Humidesulfovibrio mexicanus: one gene and its partner. The protein of the gene in region 1 binds, or shares a complex with, the protein of each later gene. Links are inferred from orthologs where the notes say so. Each region holds a gene or a part of one and is shown in the gene's direction. Other genes may lie near its edges. The genes, in order: rny and CHB73_RS06955.

Region 1 (8,063 bases):
AGCGGACGGGCGGGTGACCGGCATTGTCGAGGCCAAGGACTTCGACCCCGCGCGGCACGGGACCGACACCGGCGAGGTAAATACCGGGGTGTTCTGCCTTTCCGTGGCGGCGGTGGAAGCCGCGCTCTTTTCGCTCACCAGCGCCAACCGCGCCGGGGAGTATTACATCACCGATCTGGTGGCCAACGGCCTGGCCGCCGGGTTGGCCGTGCGCGCGCACCGGCGCGACAACGCCCTGGACCTACTCGGCGTCAACTCGCCCCTGGAGCTGGCCCAGGCCGAGGAACGCCTGCGCGGGCGCATCGTGTCGCGCTTGCTCAAATCCGGCGTCATCCTGCACCACCCGGACAGCATCGTGGTGGGACCGCAAGCGCAGGTGGAGCCAGGGGCGGAGCTCATCGGCCCTTGCCGCGTGCTCGGCGCAAGCAGGATTGCCAGCGGGGCGCGGGTGGGAGCGTTCAGCCAACTCACGGACAGCGTGCTCGAAGCCGGAAGCACCGTCCGCGAGCACAGCCACCTGGAGCAGGCCCGCCTTGCCCCAGGCAGCGACTGCGGGCCCTTCGCCAGGCTGCGGCCCGGTGCGGAGCTGTGCGAACGCGCGCATGTGGGCAACTTCGTGGAGATGAAAAAGGCCGTGCTCGGGTCTGGGGCCAAGGCAGGGCATCTCTCCTACCTGGGCGATGCGGAGGTTGGCGCGGGCGCCAACATCGGCGCGGGCACCATCACCTGCAACTACGATGGCGCGCGCAAACACAAAACCGACATCGGCGCGGGCGCGTTCATCGGCAGCAATACGGCCCTTGTGGCCCCGGTGCGCGTGGGGGAAAACGCCCTTGTCGGCGCCGGTTCCGTGATTACAAAAGACGTTCCGGACAGGGCGTTGGGCGTGGCCCGCTCCAAGCAGATCAATCTTGAGGGGCGGGGCAAGAAACCTTGATTTCGCCCGCCGGAAGCGTTAGAACAAAACCATGGAACTTATCGAAAGGCTGGAAGCGCGATTTGAGGAACTCATGACGCGTGTTCGGCAGTTGGAAGAGGAAAATCTGACCCTGGCTGGACAGCTTGAAGCCGAGGCCGGAAAACGGAAGGAAGTGCAGGACCGCATCGAGGCCCTTCTGACGAAGGTGCAGGCGACCCTCGGCGGGCAGTAGACCGTAGAACGCCATGCCGAGCTACACCATAACGGTCAACGGTCTTGAAATTTCCTTCAAGACGGATGCGGACTTTGAACGCATCCAGGTTGCCCAGGCCCTGCTCGAAGAACGTTTCTCCGAGTTGAGCAAGGGCGGACGGTACATAAGCAGGGAGAAACTGCTCACGCTTCTGGCCCTTGGGATGGCGGACGACTATCTCGAAACGAGGCGGAAGCTTGCGGCCCTTGAGGCCCGAATGCAGGAGCTCTTGGAGAGGCGATAACAGGCTGGATAATGCAGCCTTGCGCATACGAACAGCGGCAAAACCCCTGGGGAGTTCGTGATTGTTTTTGAGTTCTTGAGCCAATACGCATTAAACGGGATCCGCCAGTTCCCTCCCGTGTGCACACCCGCCCTGGAGCGGGCAGCCTGACGGAGAGACGGAGGACCCCACCTCGTTAAACGAGGTTCAAAACTCCAAGAGCAACACGGCGCCCCGGGGCTAAATGGCCCCGGCGGCTGTTTGTATTTTCCGCAACGGACAAAAGTCCACCCTCCTCTCCAAGACACCTGCCCCAAACGGTTCACGCACGAGCTTGGCTGGCGTTTTCGCCCGCCGGCGCGCATCAGGCCAGCATGGCCTGTCAACATAACCGGCAAGGAGCAGCGCATGTCTGATTCAATCCTGTTGCTCATCGCCCTCGATGGCCTGGCGCTCATCATCGGCCTCGCGGGCGGCTACTATCTCAACAGCTACCTTTCCAAAAAACGCAACCAGGACGCAAGCGACCTGGCTGAACGCATCGTGGAAGAGGCAAGGAAGGAGGCCGAGGCCACCCGCAAGGAGGCCAGGCTGCAAGCCCAGGACGAAATTTTCGCCCTCAAGAAGGAGCAGGAGCGCGAGTACAAGGACCGCGAGCAGACCCTGAAGCGCGAACAGGGCCGCCTGCAGGAGAAGGAAGAGCGCCTGGAAAGCAAACTCGAAAAGGTGGCCCAGAAGGAATCCGGCGTGGTGGAGCTGGAAAAGCGGCTCATCAAGCAGGAAAAGAGCCTGGCTGAAAAGCAGGAGGCCCTGGACGCCGCCCACGACATCCACGAGCGCAAGCTGCAGGAAATCTCCGGCCTCACCGTGGAGGAGGCCAAGGAACGCCTCATGACCGAGGTGGAGTCGCGCACGCGCCACGAGGCCGCGCGCATGATCCGCAACATCGAGACCGAGGCCAAGGAAGTGGCGGGCAAGAAGGCCAAGGAAATCCTCTCCCTGGCCATACAGCGCTACGCGGGCGACTACGTTTCCGAGCAGACCGTCACCGCCGTGCCCCTGCCCAGCGAGGAGATGAAAGGCCGCATCATCGGCCGCGAGGGCAGGAACATCCGCGCCCTTGAGGCCGCCACAGGCGTCGACCTCATCATCGACGACACGCCCGAAACCGTGGTCCTTTCGGCCTACAGCCCCCTGCGGCGCGAGGTGGCCAAGCAGGCCCTTGAGCGCCTCATCCACGACGGCCGCATCCACCCCGCGCGCATCGAGGACATCGTGCGCAAGGTGGAGCAGGAAATGGACGTGAAGCTGCGCGAAATCGGCGAGCAGGCCACCTTCGACGTGGGCGTGCACGGCATCCATCCGGAGCTCGTCAAGCTGCTGGGCCAGCTGCACTACCGCACCAGCTACTCCCAGAACGTGCTCCAGCACTCCATCGAGGTGGCCTTCCTCTGCGGCATCATGGCCGCGGAGCTGGGCCTGGACGAAAAGATGGCCAAGCGCGCAGGCCTGCTGCACGACCTGGGCAAGGCCGTGGACCATGAGATCGAAGGCCCCCACGCCGTCATCGGCGCGGACTTGGCCAAGAAACACGGCGAAAGCCAGGACATCGTGCACGCCATCCAGGCCCACCACGAGGATGTGCCCCCGCAGACCGCCATCGCCACCCTGGTCCAGGCGGCGGACAGCCTCTCCGGCGCGCGGCCCGGCGCCCGCAAGGAGCTCCTGGAGAACTACGTCAAGCGCCTGGAGGAGCTGGAAGGCATCGCCACCAGCTTCGGCGGCGTCAGCAAGGCTTACGCCATCCAGGCCGGACGCGAGGTGCGGGTGATGGTGGACGCCGAGCGCGTGCCCGACGAACAGACCTACCTGCTGGTCAAGGACATCGCCTCCAAAATCGAAAGCAACATGACCTACCCCGGCCAGATCCGGGTCACGGTCATCCGCGAAAAGCGCGCCGTGGGCTACGCAAAGTAGGCGGTGCCATCTGTTGTCGGCAAAAAAGGCCGGAGCATCAGTGCTCCGGCTTTTTTTTGCCCCCTTGCCCGCCGCTGTCCGCTGCCGTACACTTAAAAACATGAACACCTGCGCCGCCACACGCCTTGACGAGCTGCTCCAGCGCCTGCGCAAGGCCGGGCACAGGCTCACGCCGCAGCGCGTCGCCATCGTGCGGCAGCTGCTGGAACGCGACGACCACCCCAGCGTGGAGCAACTGCACACGGCCATCCTTGCCGAATTCCCCACCACCAGCCTGGCCACGGTGTACAAGACCATCCACCTGCTGAAGCAGCTGGGCGAGGTGCTGGAGCTGGGCTTCGGCGAACTCGGCAGCCGCTACGACGGTCGCCACCCGCGCCCGCACCCGCACCTCATCTGCACCCGCTGCGGCAGCATCACCGACCCGCCCTGCCCAGATGACGAAGTAGACGCACTGGCGTCCCGCATCGCAAAGCAGAGCGGCTTCGCCGTCAGTTCCCACCGCTTCGACCTCTTCGGGCTCTGCCCGGCCTGCCGCGCACGGTCCTAAGCTCTCCCCCTCAAGCCTTGCCTCGCCCTGCGCTTTGCCCTAAAGTGACAGGGAGTGGAAACCCTGTGGACCGACCCTCAACATACCCGGAGGTGCCAGTCATGGCAGTTGAAAGCAGAGAAAAACGCAAGGCCAAGGTGCTTGATGTCCTGAACAAGGCGCGCGCCATGGAGCTCACCGCCATCACCCAGTACATGAACCAGCACTACAACCTGGACAGCATGGACTATGGCGAAATGGCCGCCAACATGAAGCTCATCGCCATCGACGAAATGCGCCACGCAGAGATGTTCGCCGAGCGCATCAAGGAACTGGGCGGAGAACCCGTGACCGCAGGCGACGGCACGGTCATCAAGGGACAGGACGTGCGCACCATCTTCCCCTTCGACTCCAAGCTCGAAGACGACACCATCGACGCGTACAACCAGTTCCTGCAGGTCTGCCGCGACTGCGGCGACAACATCAGCACCACCCTCTTCCAGACCATCATCGACGAGGAGCAGGTGCACTTCAACCACTTCGACAACGTTGCCGGGCACATCCAGAACCTCGGCGATTCCTACCTCTCGCGCATCGCGGGAACGCCTTCCTCCACCGGCGGCACCACCAAGGGCTTCGCCCTGCCCGGCGCCGGGGCATAGCACCCGAAACGAACCGCAGGGGGCCCTCTCGCCCCCTGCTCCCACCAAAGGGCCACGGCCCGTGCCCCGCCATGAAGCCTCCGGACGGTCATGCATCCGCATGGCCGATTGGGGACCTTTCGCCTGTGCGCAGACACAATACTCCACGGCCTCGGCCATGCGAGGCGATCCCCCAGGCGCTGTTCCCGCAGCCCAAATGCGTGGCCCTGCTGCGGACGCCAGTTGACAGGAGCGACTCTCTATGGATAATAATTATCCAAACAAAGAGTCTTCTCCTGAGACGACAACTTGTATTCCGCAACACGTATGCTATGTACCTGCGTAATTCCCGGAAACAGCCCGCCTCTGGCGGAAACGGAGGAAAGCATGGTCAAGAAGAAGCTGACCACCAACGCTGGCGCGCCCGTGCCGGACAACCAGAACGTGCTCACCGCCGGGTCGCGCGGCCCACAGCTTTTGCAGGATGTCTGGTTCCTGGAGAAACTTGCGCATTTCGACCGCGAGGTGATTCCCGAGCGCAGGATGCACGCCAAGGGCTCCGGAGCCTACGGGGTCTTCACCGTCACCCACGACATCACCAAATACACGCGCGCCAAGATCTTCGGCAAGATCGGCAAGAAGACCGACCTGTTCGTGCGCTTCTCCACGGTGGCGGGCGAGCGCGGCGCGGCCGACGCCGAGCGCGACATCCGCGGCTTCGCCATCAAGTTTTATACAGAGGAGGGCAACTGGGACCTGGTGGGCAACAACACGCCGGTGTTCTTCCTGCGCGATCCCCTCAAGTTCCCGGACCTGAACCACGCGGTGAAGCGCGACCCGCGCACAAACCTGCGCAGCGCCAAGAACAACTGGGACTTCTGGTCCAGCCTGCCTGAGGCCCTGCACCAGGTCACCGTGGTCATGAGCGACCGCGGCATACCGGCCAGCTACCGGCACATGCACGGCTTCGGCAGCCACACCTTCAGCTTCATCAACAAAAAGAACGAGCGCTTCTGGTGCAAGTTCCACCTGCGCACCCAGCAGGGCATCAAGAACCTTACCGACGCCGAGGCCGAGGCCCTGGTGGGCAAGTGCCGCGAAAGCCACCAGCGCGACCTCTACGACGCCATAGAGCGGGGCGACTTCCCCCGCTGGACCCTGTTCGTGCAGGTGCTTACCGACAAGCAGGCCAAGGCCCTGCCCTACCACCCCTTCGACCTCACAAAGGTATGGAAGCACAAGGACGCGCCGCTCATGGAAGTGGGCGTGCTTGAACTGAACAGGAACCCGGAAAACTACTTCGCCGAGGTGGAGCAGGCCGCCTTCAACCCGGCCAACGTGGTGCCCGGCATCTCCTTCTCGCCGGACAAGATGCTGCAGGGGCGGCTCTTCTCCTACGGCGACGCCCAGCGCTACCGCCTGGGCGTGAACCACCACCTCATCCCCGTCAACATGGCCCGCTGCCCCTTCCACAGCTACCACCGCGACGGGTCCATGCGCGTGGACGGCAACCACGGCAGCACGCTGGCCTACGAGCCCAACAGCTACGGAGAATGGCAGGAGCAGCCCGAATACCACGAGCCGCAGCTGGAGCTCTCCGGCGCGGCCAAGCACTGGAACGCGCGCGAGGACGACGCCGACTACTATTCCCAGCCGGGCGAGCTCTTCCGGCTCATGAGCAAGAAGCAGCAGCAGGAACTCTTCGAGAACACCGCACGGGCCATGGGCGATGCGCCCAAGGAGATCAAGCTCCGGCACATCGGCAACTGCGCCAAGGCCGACCCGGCCTACGGCGCGGGCGTGGCCAAGGCCCTGGGACTGAAGGTTCCGAAGTAACAAAAAACAGGGGTCCCGCCCCCGCCCCCCGGTCAAGGGGAGAAATGTAACACCCGGCCGGGCGTATCCCAAAACGACGACGGGGCGGGGAGTTTGTGCGCTCCCCGCCCCGTTTGCTTTCAAATGGGACATGCCTTGGTAATCGCGGCTATGGTTTGTCCAGACTCTTTGCTCCATCTCGTTTGCGCAGGAATTCGCTGAAGAAGCCACGCAGGCCACCGAGGAGAACCACGCCGGCGATGATGCCGCCCAGGCCGAGAGCCGTATCTGCGGAGCCAGTGACAGCATAGGTCAGAGCGGCAATGGCGCTGGCGCCGAGAATGCCACCGCCGACCACCTGCTGGACTGCTCGGAAGGAATACGCATCACGAATTGGCTTCCCCGCCGCTCTTCTGCGTTCGATGAACGCCACCGCAGCGATAAGCATGGCGGCTATCCCGCCCATGAAGGCGACGTTTGTCCAGTCCATCAGCATGCTCCCTGTAAAATCTAATGGCGATTCCGTAAGTCCTCGGGCTCCTTGCCCCACTGGTCCCAGTACTCTTTGCTCTCCTCGTAAACATCATTGACCGGTGTCGGGTCGAGCATGTCGCCAAGCGGAGCGGTGAGAATTCCAACGCCTGTGGCGACCTTCGTGCCGATGACTTTCGCCTGCTTGAGTGCTTCTGTCGCAATGGTTGAACCATAGGAGGCAACGTCAGCCCAACCCCAATCCAGCCCCCACGCATCCACCCGGTTCACCGGATCATCCACGCAATAGCCGTACCAGTCGCTGTCGCCGCCTTTTGCGCCCATGGGGTCAAGCGCCGTGAAGCGGCCGGTGTCGGCGTCGTAGTCGCGCCAGCCGAAGCGCGTCAGGCCGGTGTCGGCGTCAAAGAGCCCGCCCGCGAAGCCGATGGGCAGGCGCACCACGTCACCCCGCACCTGCAACAGGTTTCCGAAGCTGTCGTATTGCATCGTCTGTACAACATGACCATCCGTGGTGGCAAGGGCCAACGGCGTGCCCACTTGGTCGCAGAGCAGCAAGTACGAGTCGTCGCCGTTCGTCACACCAACGGGCGTCCGGCCCTCAAGGTATGCCAGCCGCCACCACTCGCGTTCATCGTGGAATTCCGAAAGACGCAGCGGATCGAGCCAACGATAAGCCTCGACCAGCCGCCCGTTGATGCGCTTCTCGCGCCGCAACCCGTCGGCATCGTAGGCGTAGTCGATGCGCCTGCCGTCGGGCAGGTCCACGCCCATGAGCAGGCCGCCGGGCTCGTAGTGGTATCTCGTCTCGCGGCCGCCTTCGAGCTTCAGGTTGCGGAAGCCCGCCTTGTCGTGGCCGTATTGAGTGGCACCGGCCTGCCCCAACCGGTCGCCCGGGTTATAGCTCTAGCGCCGCTCGCCGCGGAAGCGCTGCGGGTTGATGTCGGCGAGGCGTCGGCCCTCGTGGTCGTACTGGTAGGACTCCAGCAGACCGCCGGTGCCATCGGTGACGCGGGCGAGGCGTCCGGCGGAATCATAGGCGTAGTGCCGAATTTCGGCCTCGCTGCCGAAGTTCAGAGTGCGTTCTGCGATGCGGCCCTGCGCGTCGCGCTTGATGGAAAGCAGTGAGGGCTGAGGCATGGGGGCTCCTTACGGTTGCGCAACGGGCGGGCTGCCCATCGCAAATTCCGCAAGGATACCAGTGGTTTTTAGGTCGG
Region 2 (8,118 bases), on another replicon or contig:
GTAGGCCTGGACAATCTGAACGACTACTATTCCGTTGAGGTCAAGCTCTCCCGCCTGGAACTGATCAAGCCGGATCCCAAATTCACGTTCGTCCGCATGGATTTGGCGGACAACGACGGCGTAGCCAAGCTTTTTGCACAGCACGGCTTCACTCACGTGGTGAACCTGGCCGCTCAGGCCGGGGTGCGCTACAGCATCGAAAACCCGCGCGCCTACATCGACTCCAACGTGGTCGGGTTTCTGAACATCCTGGAAGGGTGCCGCCACAACAAAGTGGAGCACCTGGCCTACGCCTCGTCCAGCTCCGTCTACGGGCTGAACACCACCATGCCGCTCAGCGTCCACGACAACGTGGACCACCCCATGAGCCTGTACGCCGCCACAAAGAAGTCCAATGAGCTCATGGCCCACACGTACAGCCACCTGTACGGCCTGCCGACCACCGGGCTCCGTTTCTTCACCGTGTACGGGCCCTGGGGCCGACCGGACATGGCACTGTTCCTGTTCACAAAGGCCATTCTGGCCGGCGAGCCCATCAAGGTGTTCAACTACGGCAAAATGCGCCGGGACTTCACCTACATCGACGACATCATCGAAGGCGTGGTGCGCGTGACCATGCACACGGCGGAGCCCAATCCCCAATGGTCAGGCGCCAAGCCCGACCCGGCCACCAGCCCCGGCCCATACCGGCTCTACAACATCGGCAACAACAACGTTGTTGAGCTTTCCCGCTACATCGAGGTCCTGGAAGAGTGCCTGGGCAAGAAGGCCATCAGGGAACTTTTACCCATGCAAATGGGCGACGTTCCCGCAACGGAAGCCAATGTGGATGACCTGGTCCGCGACGTCGGGTTCAAGCCCGCCACCAGCATTGAGACAGGCATTGCCCGCTTCGTGGACTGGTACAGGGAGTATTTCAAGGTCTAACGCATCTCGAGCGCACTGCGCCCCTTGATTTTGCCTCGCCCGCACCGTATCCTGCCTTTCAGTGACCTGTTTCACGTGAAACACCCGGCACCGGGCGAGTGTTTCACGTGAAACGTCCCATCCCCCGCTTTTCCAGGAGGACCCGTGGCACGCAGAATTGTTGTTGCAAACCAGAAGGGCGGTGTCGGCAAGACGACCACTGCGGTCAACCTCGGCGCATCGCTTGCCGTCATGGAAAAGCGCGTGCTCCTGGTGGACTGCGACCCCCAGGGCAATGCGTCCAGCGGGCTGGGGTTCTACCCCGGCGACGACCGCGCCAACATCTATACGGCGCTGTTCGATCCGGAAAACGTCCGCAAGTCCATCGTCACCACGGCCATCCCCTATCTTTCGCTCCTGCCGGGAACGCAGGACCTGGTCGGCGCGGAGATAGAGCTGGCGGACAAGCTTGGCCGCGAATACTACGTGCGCGACCTGCTGAGCCCGGTGGAGGACGAGTACGACTTCATCATCATCGACTGCCCCCCTTCGCTGGGGATCTTGACCGTGAACGCGCTGTGCGCGGCGCGCGAACTGCTGGTGCCGCTGCAGTGCGAGTATTATGCCCTGGAGGGGCTCTCCCAGCTGCTCATGACCTACGAGCTGGTCAAGAAGCGCCTGAACCCGGAGTTGAAAGTGCTGGGCGTGGTGCTCACCATGTACGACCAGCGGAACAAGCTGTCCTGGCAGGTAAAGCACGAGGTGCGCAAAGCCCTGCCCCAGCACCTGTTCGAGGTGATCATTCCACGCAACGTGCGGCTTTCCGAAGCGCCCAGCTTCGGCAAACCGGTGATCACCTACGACATCCGCTCCAGCGGGGCGGAGGCGTACATGGCCCTGGCGCAGGAAGTGGTGCGGAGCAAGGTTCGGGAGTAGCGTTGCGGGCTACTTGCCGCGCCCAAGGTTCCGGGGAGACTTCTCCTCGATGAAGGGGCGGGTTTCGACCTTGATGCTGTCCTTGAAATGCCGCTTGAGTATCTTGGCCCCGCAGCCAAGGCAGCGGAAGGCCACAAGGCCGCCCAGGTTGGCGGCGGTGAGCACGAACTTGCGGGGCTCGTCCAGCTCCCAGGCGCTTGTGCTGTTGCCGCAAACCTCGCAGGCCACATCGTGGTCCACAGGGTATTTAAAGTCCCAGAACTGGACAAGGTCGCGCCAGTCCTGGAGGGGCTCGGAAGCCTCGGGAGGCAGCGCTGGCTGCGCGTAGCGGGCAAGCACGGCTTCCCGCACAAGGGCCCAGGCCTCGGGTCCGAGAAAGGCGCCCAGGGGTTGGCCCTCGGCGTCGTAAAGCTCCTGAAACGAGTCGAACTGTATACTCATGCGCGGCACCTCGCTGATCGGGTTAAGCCCTTATAGTGTCCGCCGGTCATACTGGCAAGCCCAGTCTGGCCACGGCGCCGCGCGCGCATCTGGAGGATGTCCATGGCCATAGGTCAACGTGGGTTGGGGCGAGGTCTTGACGCCTTGCTCGGAAGCATCAAGCCGGAATCGGTCAATTCGGCCGAGGTGAAGCATCTGCCAATCGCCTCCATCAGGCCGAACCCGCACCAGCCCCGCAAGGAGTTCGACCCCGAGGCGCTTGAGGATCTCTGCAATTCCATCAAGGCCCAGGGGGTGCTCCAACCGGTGCTGGTCCGACCGGTGACCGGGGAAAGCATTCCATATGAGCTGGTCGCCGGCGAACGCCGCCTGCGCGCCTCGAAGATGGCTGGCCTTACGGAGATCCCCGCGCTGGTGCGCGTGCTCACCGACCTTGAAACGCTGGCCATCGCGCTCATCGAAAATCTGCAGCGCGCCGACCTCAACGCCATTGAAGAGGCCAAAGGCTTCCAGCAGTTGCTCAAGGACTTCGGCCTGAGCCAGGAGGAACTGGCGCGGCAGGTCGGCAAAAGCCGCTCGGCCCTTGCCAACTCGCTCCGCCTGCTCAACCTGCCGGAGGATATTCAGGGCGACATCCAGACCGGGGTGCTCACGGCCGGGCATGGCCGGGCCATCATGTCCGTTGATCCGGAAGCAGCGCATGAGGTGTACCGCCGCATCAAGGGCTTCAACCTCTCTGTCCGCCAGGCCGAGGCCGAGGCCAGCTTCTACAAGGAAAACGGCAGGCTTGCCGAACCCGAGGAGCTCTACGGGACCGAGAAGCCGCGCGGCAAGGCCCCCCGCGGGCAGCGCAGCGTGAAGCCCCAAGACCCGACCCTGGCCGACCTGCAAAGCCAACTGGCCGATGTGCTCGGCGGCACGGTCAAGATTTCCGGAGGCCCGGACCGGGGCGTGCTCTCCCTGCACTACCAGACCCAGGCCGACCTGAAGCGCATCACCACGCTCCTTGGCCTGCCTTAAGGGTGATCGCGGCAATCACCAGATCATCATCAGGCAGAACAGCTTGTCGCGCCAGGAAATATGGATGAACGTCCACCATCATAACCGTTGCGTAAAAGGCATATGATCATGACCGACATGAATGCACTGCTGGACCAGATGCAGGGCAAACGCGTGATGATAATCGGCGATTTGATGCTCGATCACTACACCTTCGGGCAGGTGTCGCGCATATCGCCAGAGGCCCCGGTGCCCGTGGTTGAGGTGATCCGCGAAGAATATGTGCTGGGCGGCGCCGGAAACGTGGCGCTCAACATCAACGCCATGGGTGGTCAGGCCCTGCTCGCGGGCGTGATCGGCACCGATCGGGATGGGGAAAGCCTGAACGCCCTGCTGCGCGAAAGCGCCGTCGAAACCCGGCTTGTCCACGCGGATCGCCGCCGCACAACACGAAAGACGCGGATCATCGCCAACAATCAGCAGATCGTCAGGGTGGACAGGGAAGACGCCGATCCGCTCACGGAGAGCGTGGTTGGAGAGCTGCTGGAGATCCTGCGTGAGCACAGTCAAGACATCGACATCATTATCGTTTCCGACTATGGCAAAGGGGTTGTCACCGCTCCGCTCATGGACGCGCTGCGCTCGCTCAAGGGCGCTCATGGCAGGCGTCCGCGGATCCTTGTGGATCCCAAGCCGCAGAACTACGACCTCTACCAGGGCGTAGACATTCTGACCCCCAACGCCAAGGAAGCGGGCGAGGGAGCGGCCATGCCCTGCTCCTGGCCACTTGGCCCGGCCACGGTGGGTCAGGCCCTGTTCCGGCGGCTGGATTGCCAGCACCTGCTCATCACCCTTGGCCCCCAGGGCATGGCCCTGTTCGAGTCCCGGAATTCGGCGCGACACATTCCCACCTTCGCCCGCACGGTCTTCGATGTTACCGGCGCGGGGGACACGGTGATCGCCACGTTGGCCCTCGCCCTCGCGGCCGGAGCCCCCCTTGTGGACGCGGCCGTGCTGGCCAACCATGCCGCGGGCATCGTGGTGGGCCAGGTGGGCGCGGCCACGCCCACCGTGGACGGGCTGCGACAGGCCGTGCAATCGCGCCCGGCACAGCCGATGGCGACGCTGCCCGGAATGGACGAGACCGCTTTCGCTGCCAGGGCGGTTTACGGAGCGCGTTCTTTAGGGTAGCTGCATGGGAGTGCGCCCCATCGGACCAGGGGCCGCAACTTCGACAAACTGCAACGAAATGGAGGTCGCCCTATGGCCAAGGCCCCATCCGCAAAAACTCCAGGGTTGGAGACAAGCATCCAGACCCTTGGCGCGGCCAAGATCCCCTCTCCCCTGCGCTATGGCCGCTACGTGGGCCAGGACGAGACCCTGGAACTGCGGCTGACCGAGGAGGAGGCCGACGTTTCCGCCGGGCCGGGCGTGCCCTTCAAGTTCGAAAAGGCCGGACCGCGCGGCGCCATGTACTTCGACTCCTCCAAGGTCAAGTGCGCCATCGTCACCTGCGGCGGCTTGTGCCCCGGCATCAACGACGTCATCCGCGCCATCGTCATGGACGCGCACCACAACTACAACGTGGCCTCGGTCATCGGCATCCGCTATGGACTGCAAGGCTTCATCCCGAAGTACGGCCACGACATCATTGAGCTTACGCCTAAGAACGTAAGCAACTTCCATGTGTTCGGAGGAACCGAGCTGGGCTCCTCACGCGGTCCGCAGGCCCCGGACGAGATCGTGGACGCCCTGGAGCGCATGAACGTCAACGTGCTGTTCATGATCGGCGGAGACGGCACCATGAAGGCCGCCGCCAACATCGTCCGGGAAATCCAGGCCAGGAAATCGCGCATCAGCGTCATCGGCATCCCCAAGACCATCGACAACGACATCAACTTCGTGGGACGCAGCTTCGGCTTTGACACGGCGGTGGAAAAGGCCACAGAGGCCATCGCCTGCGCCCATGTGGAGGCGGTCGGCGCCTTCAACGGCATCGGCGTGGTCAAGCTCATGGGGCGCGAATCCGGCTTCATCGCAGCCCAGGCCACGCTCGCCCTCAAGGAAGTGAACTTCGTCCTTGTTCCGGAAAGCCCCTTTGCCCTGGATGGGCCTGGCGGGCTGCTGGACCAGTTGGAACACCGGCTCTCGACGCGCCACCACGCGGTCATCGTGGTGGCCGAAGGCGCAGGCCAGCACCTCTGCGAAGCCAGCGGCCGCACAGACGCCTCGGGCAACCCGGTGCTCTGCGACATCAGCTCCCTGCTCATCGCGCGCATCAAGGAGCATTTCAAGGCTCGCGCCATGGAAGCCACCATCAAATTCATCGACCCGAGCTACATCATCCGCTCTGTGCCCGCCAACGCCAATGATCGCGTGTACTGCGGATTCCTGGGGCAAAACGCCGTGCACGCGGCCATGTCCGGCAGAACCGGAATGGTGGTAAGCCGCCTGCAATCGCGCTTCGTGCATGTGCCCCTGGAACTGGTGACCATGAAGCGCAAGAAGCTCAACACCGCGTCCGACTACTGGCGCGCCGTGCTCGAATCCACCGGCCAGGAAGAGATGCCACAGCAGGGCTGACAAGCCGTTTGCCGCAGGCCTGCCGCGCACGCAAAAAAAGACGCCCGGTTTTGCCGGGCGTCTTCGTTTTCTTGGAGGTGGGCTGAAAGACTAGTCTTCGTTCACCGCGGGACGCAGCAGCATGTGCTCGTCCAGGGTGCTGGCGGCATCCTCGGCCTGCAGGGCCATGGCCAACAGCTCGTACATGTCGTCCAGGGGAAGCTCCAGGGCGCGCCCACAGCAATCGGCGTGGACATGCCCGTCGCGCTCATCCAGCAGATAGGCTCGACGCTCGCGGCTCTCGCCGGAGGCGGCTATGACGCCATAGGCGACCGAGCCTTCCTCGCTGCGGTACAGCTTCTCCACCGTCAACAGCCCGGTTCCTGTGCTGAAATGGATGTCCTCGGCCACAAGGATCCCGGTAATGCCGACAGGAGCGCCAAAATCGTTGGGCAGGCTGACGGCGCGAGGAACGTTGTGCTGAGACATGTTCTGGGGCGTGCGGTTCATGCGTTCTCCTGGGTCGTGGACATCAAAGGGGCAACTTGCACTGCCTTGGCTTGTTGCGGGCAGGTTCCGGCCGCCAGTGCCGCCAGCCGCTGGCCACATACTCATGCAGGGCCGATTCCGGCACCCGCCACTGCGTTCCCACCCGGATTGCGGCTATGCTGCCGTCCTTGACCAGCCTGTAGGCAGTCCGGTTGTGGACGCGAAGGATGTCGGCGACTTCCCGTATGGTGAGCAGCCTGGGGAGACACCCTCCCCCATCCGGCGCGGGACCTTCAGTGTCTATCATGGGACACTGATGTACATGTGTATGCACCCGTTGTCAAAGAATGTCAACGGATGTCATCCATGCACATCGGTGTCGAAAAATCAGCTCGCCAGGATGGCGTTTACGGGCAGAAAAGCGGGCTAATAGGCTCCCGTGTCCCGGCGAGGCCAGAAGCCTTTGTAGCCCATGCAGAGGTAATAATAGAACGGCCGCACGGGTTGGCCGCGATAGGACGCAACATATCGATACGGCCCGGCCACTGCGGCGAACATTTCCGTGGCCACGGGCGGAACGCCGGGAGAATCGCCACGCAGCACGAGGATGGCGTCCCACCCTTCCTTGTCCTTGGGCCCGCCCCAAAGATCGTACTGGTTCATGCGCCGCCCGTCCCACCACAGGCAGTACGCGCGCGGCTGTCCGGGCACATAAAAGGCCAGCTCCGCCGTGATGTCATACACATCGCTCATGAAAAACACACGCTGCGGATCCGCGAAGCGGGTGTCGGCCACGGAGCGCATGTGTCGGCCCAGATCCTCCCAGCCCTTGAGCCGATGGGCCGGGTTCAAACCCGGAGGAATGGGCAAAAGCTGATGCAGGTGGAGAAACAGCATCAAGCCGACGCTGGCGTAAGCACCTGCCTTGAGCCAGAACCAGCCGCGCGCGGAAAGGCCGCTGCGCAGCAGCCGGTCAAGCTCCGCTGCGCACAAAAGCGCACCCGCGACGAAGCTCACCGTATTCCAGTTGGCAAGAACCTTGGTGTGGAAGCTCCAGGCCAGAAAAAACAGCGTCATGGGCCAGAAAAACACGGCCAGCAAGGTCGACTGCCGGAAATCGAGGCCGCCCTGTCCGGAAGCGGTGACGCCTCGCCAGGCGATGCGCCCGGCGCGCCACCCCGCGACCAGCATGAGCCAGAACCACCAGGGCAGGGCAAACCCGAACTGCGCGCCCGCATATTCCGGCACGCGGGAAAGCCGGAACAAGGTCTTTGCCCCCTGCCCGGACACGCCAATAAGGTGGAGCACATGCTTGTAGCCGACAAAGCCGTTCTGCATGTTCCAGATAAGGGTGGGCAAAAAGCCGAGGCACGCGCCCAAGGCCAGCGCCAGGAAAAGGCGGGGCCAGTAGCGCGGCGGCAAGGCGTTGCGGCGCTGGAGCAGCAAACCATGGACAACGGCGAGCCCGGCCAGGCCGAGCATGGTGTATTTGGCGAGAATACCCACCCCATAGGCCAAAGCCAAAAGCGCAAAGGGCCACAGCCCGCGGTCCTTGCCCGCATCGTCCGGGGAGGACGCCGCATACAGGGCCAGCATGGACAGCATCCAGCAGAGCACGAAGGGATTGTCCGTGGTCATGAGGATGCCCAAGGCCTGGAACAACGGCGAAACCGTGATGACGAAAACGGCCAGCACAGCCATGGCCGGCTGGCGCCACACCCGCCCCACCAGCCACCACACCAGCATGGGGAAGGCCGCCATGCCCAAAAGGGAGCCCATGCGCAC

The links.
Region 2: rny (region 1) and CHB73_RS06955 share a complex: the UniProt entries of both Bacillus subtilis proteins name them as parts of the possible RNA degradosome complex. The link is inferred for Humidesulfovibrio mexicanus from one-to-one orthologs.

What each region holds. Positions count from the first base shown.
Region 1 is NZ_FZOC01000008.1:65,040-73,102, reverse strand. The notes cover bases 1,239-4,087. They hold rny (ribonuclease Y), read left to right. Parts: upstream 1,239-1,803; coding sequence 1,804-3,372; downstream 3,373-4,087. Other genes in these bases: CHB73_RS14530 (bacterioferritin), read left to right, coding at 4,024-4,087; CHB73_RS14535 (Fur family transcriptional regulator), read left to right, coding at 3,473-3,922; CHB73_RS14550 (cell division protein ZapA), read left to right, coding at 1,239-1,416. Also shown: bifunctional UDP-N-acetylglucosamine diphosphorylase/glucosamine-1-phosphate N-acetyltransferase GlmU, read left to right, coding at 1-937; CHB73_RS14555 (hypothetical protein), read left to right, coding at 969-1,151; more of CHB73_RS14550, read left to right, coding at 1,165-1,238; more of CHB73_RS14530, read left to right, coding at 4,088-4,563; CHB73_RS14525 (catalase), read left to right, coding at 4,930-6,378; CHB73_RS14520 (hypothetical protein), read right to left, coding at 6,527-6,853; CHB73_RS14510 (RHS repeat domain-containing protein), read right to left, coding at 7,753-7,986. UniProt on the Bacillus subtilis protein: Endoribonuclease that initiates mRNA decay. Initiates the decay of all SAM-dependent riboswitches, such as yitJ riboswitch. Involved in processing of the gapA operon mRNA, it cleaves between cggR and gapA.
Region 2 is NZ_FZOC01000003.1:51,247-59,364, reverse strand. What follows is about bases 3,732-6,705. They hold CHB73_RS06955 (ATP-dependent 6-phosphofructokinase), read left to right. Parts: upstream 3,732-4,545; coding sequence 4,546-5,865; downstream 5,866-6,705. Other genes in these bases: CHB73_RS06945 (helix-turn-helix domain-containing protein), read right to left, coding at 6,377-6,640; CHB73_RS06950 (hypothetical protein), read right to left, coding at 5,956-6,354; rfaE1 (D-glycero-beta-D-manno-heptose-7-phosphate kinase), read left to right, coding at 3,732-4,473. In the rest of the region: CHB73_RS06980 (NAD-dependent epimerase), read left to right, coding at 1-927; CHB73_RS06975 (ParA family protein), read left to right, coding at 1,072-1,842; CHB73_RS06970 (hypothetical protein), read right to left, coding at 1,852-2,283; CHB73_RS06965 (ParB/RepB/Spo0J family partition protein), read left to right, coding at 2,386-3,303; more of rfaE1, read left to right, coding at 3,412-3,731; CHB73_RS06940 (ArnT family glycosyltransferase), read right to left, coding at 6,760-8,118. UniProt on the Bacillus subtilis protein: Catalyzes the phosphorylation of D-fructose 6-phosphate to fructose 1,6-bisphosphate by ATP, the first committing step of glycolysis.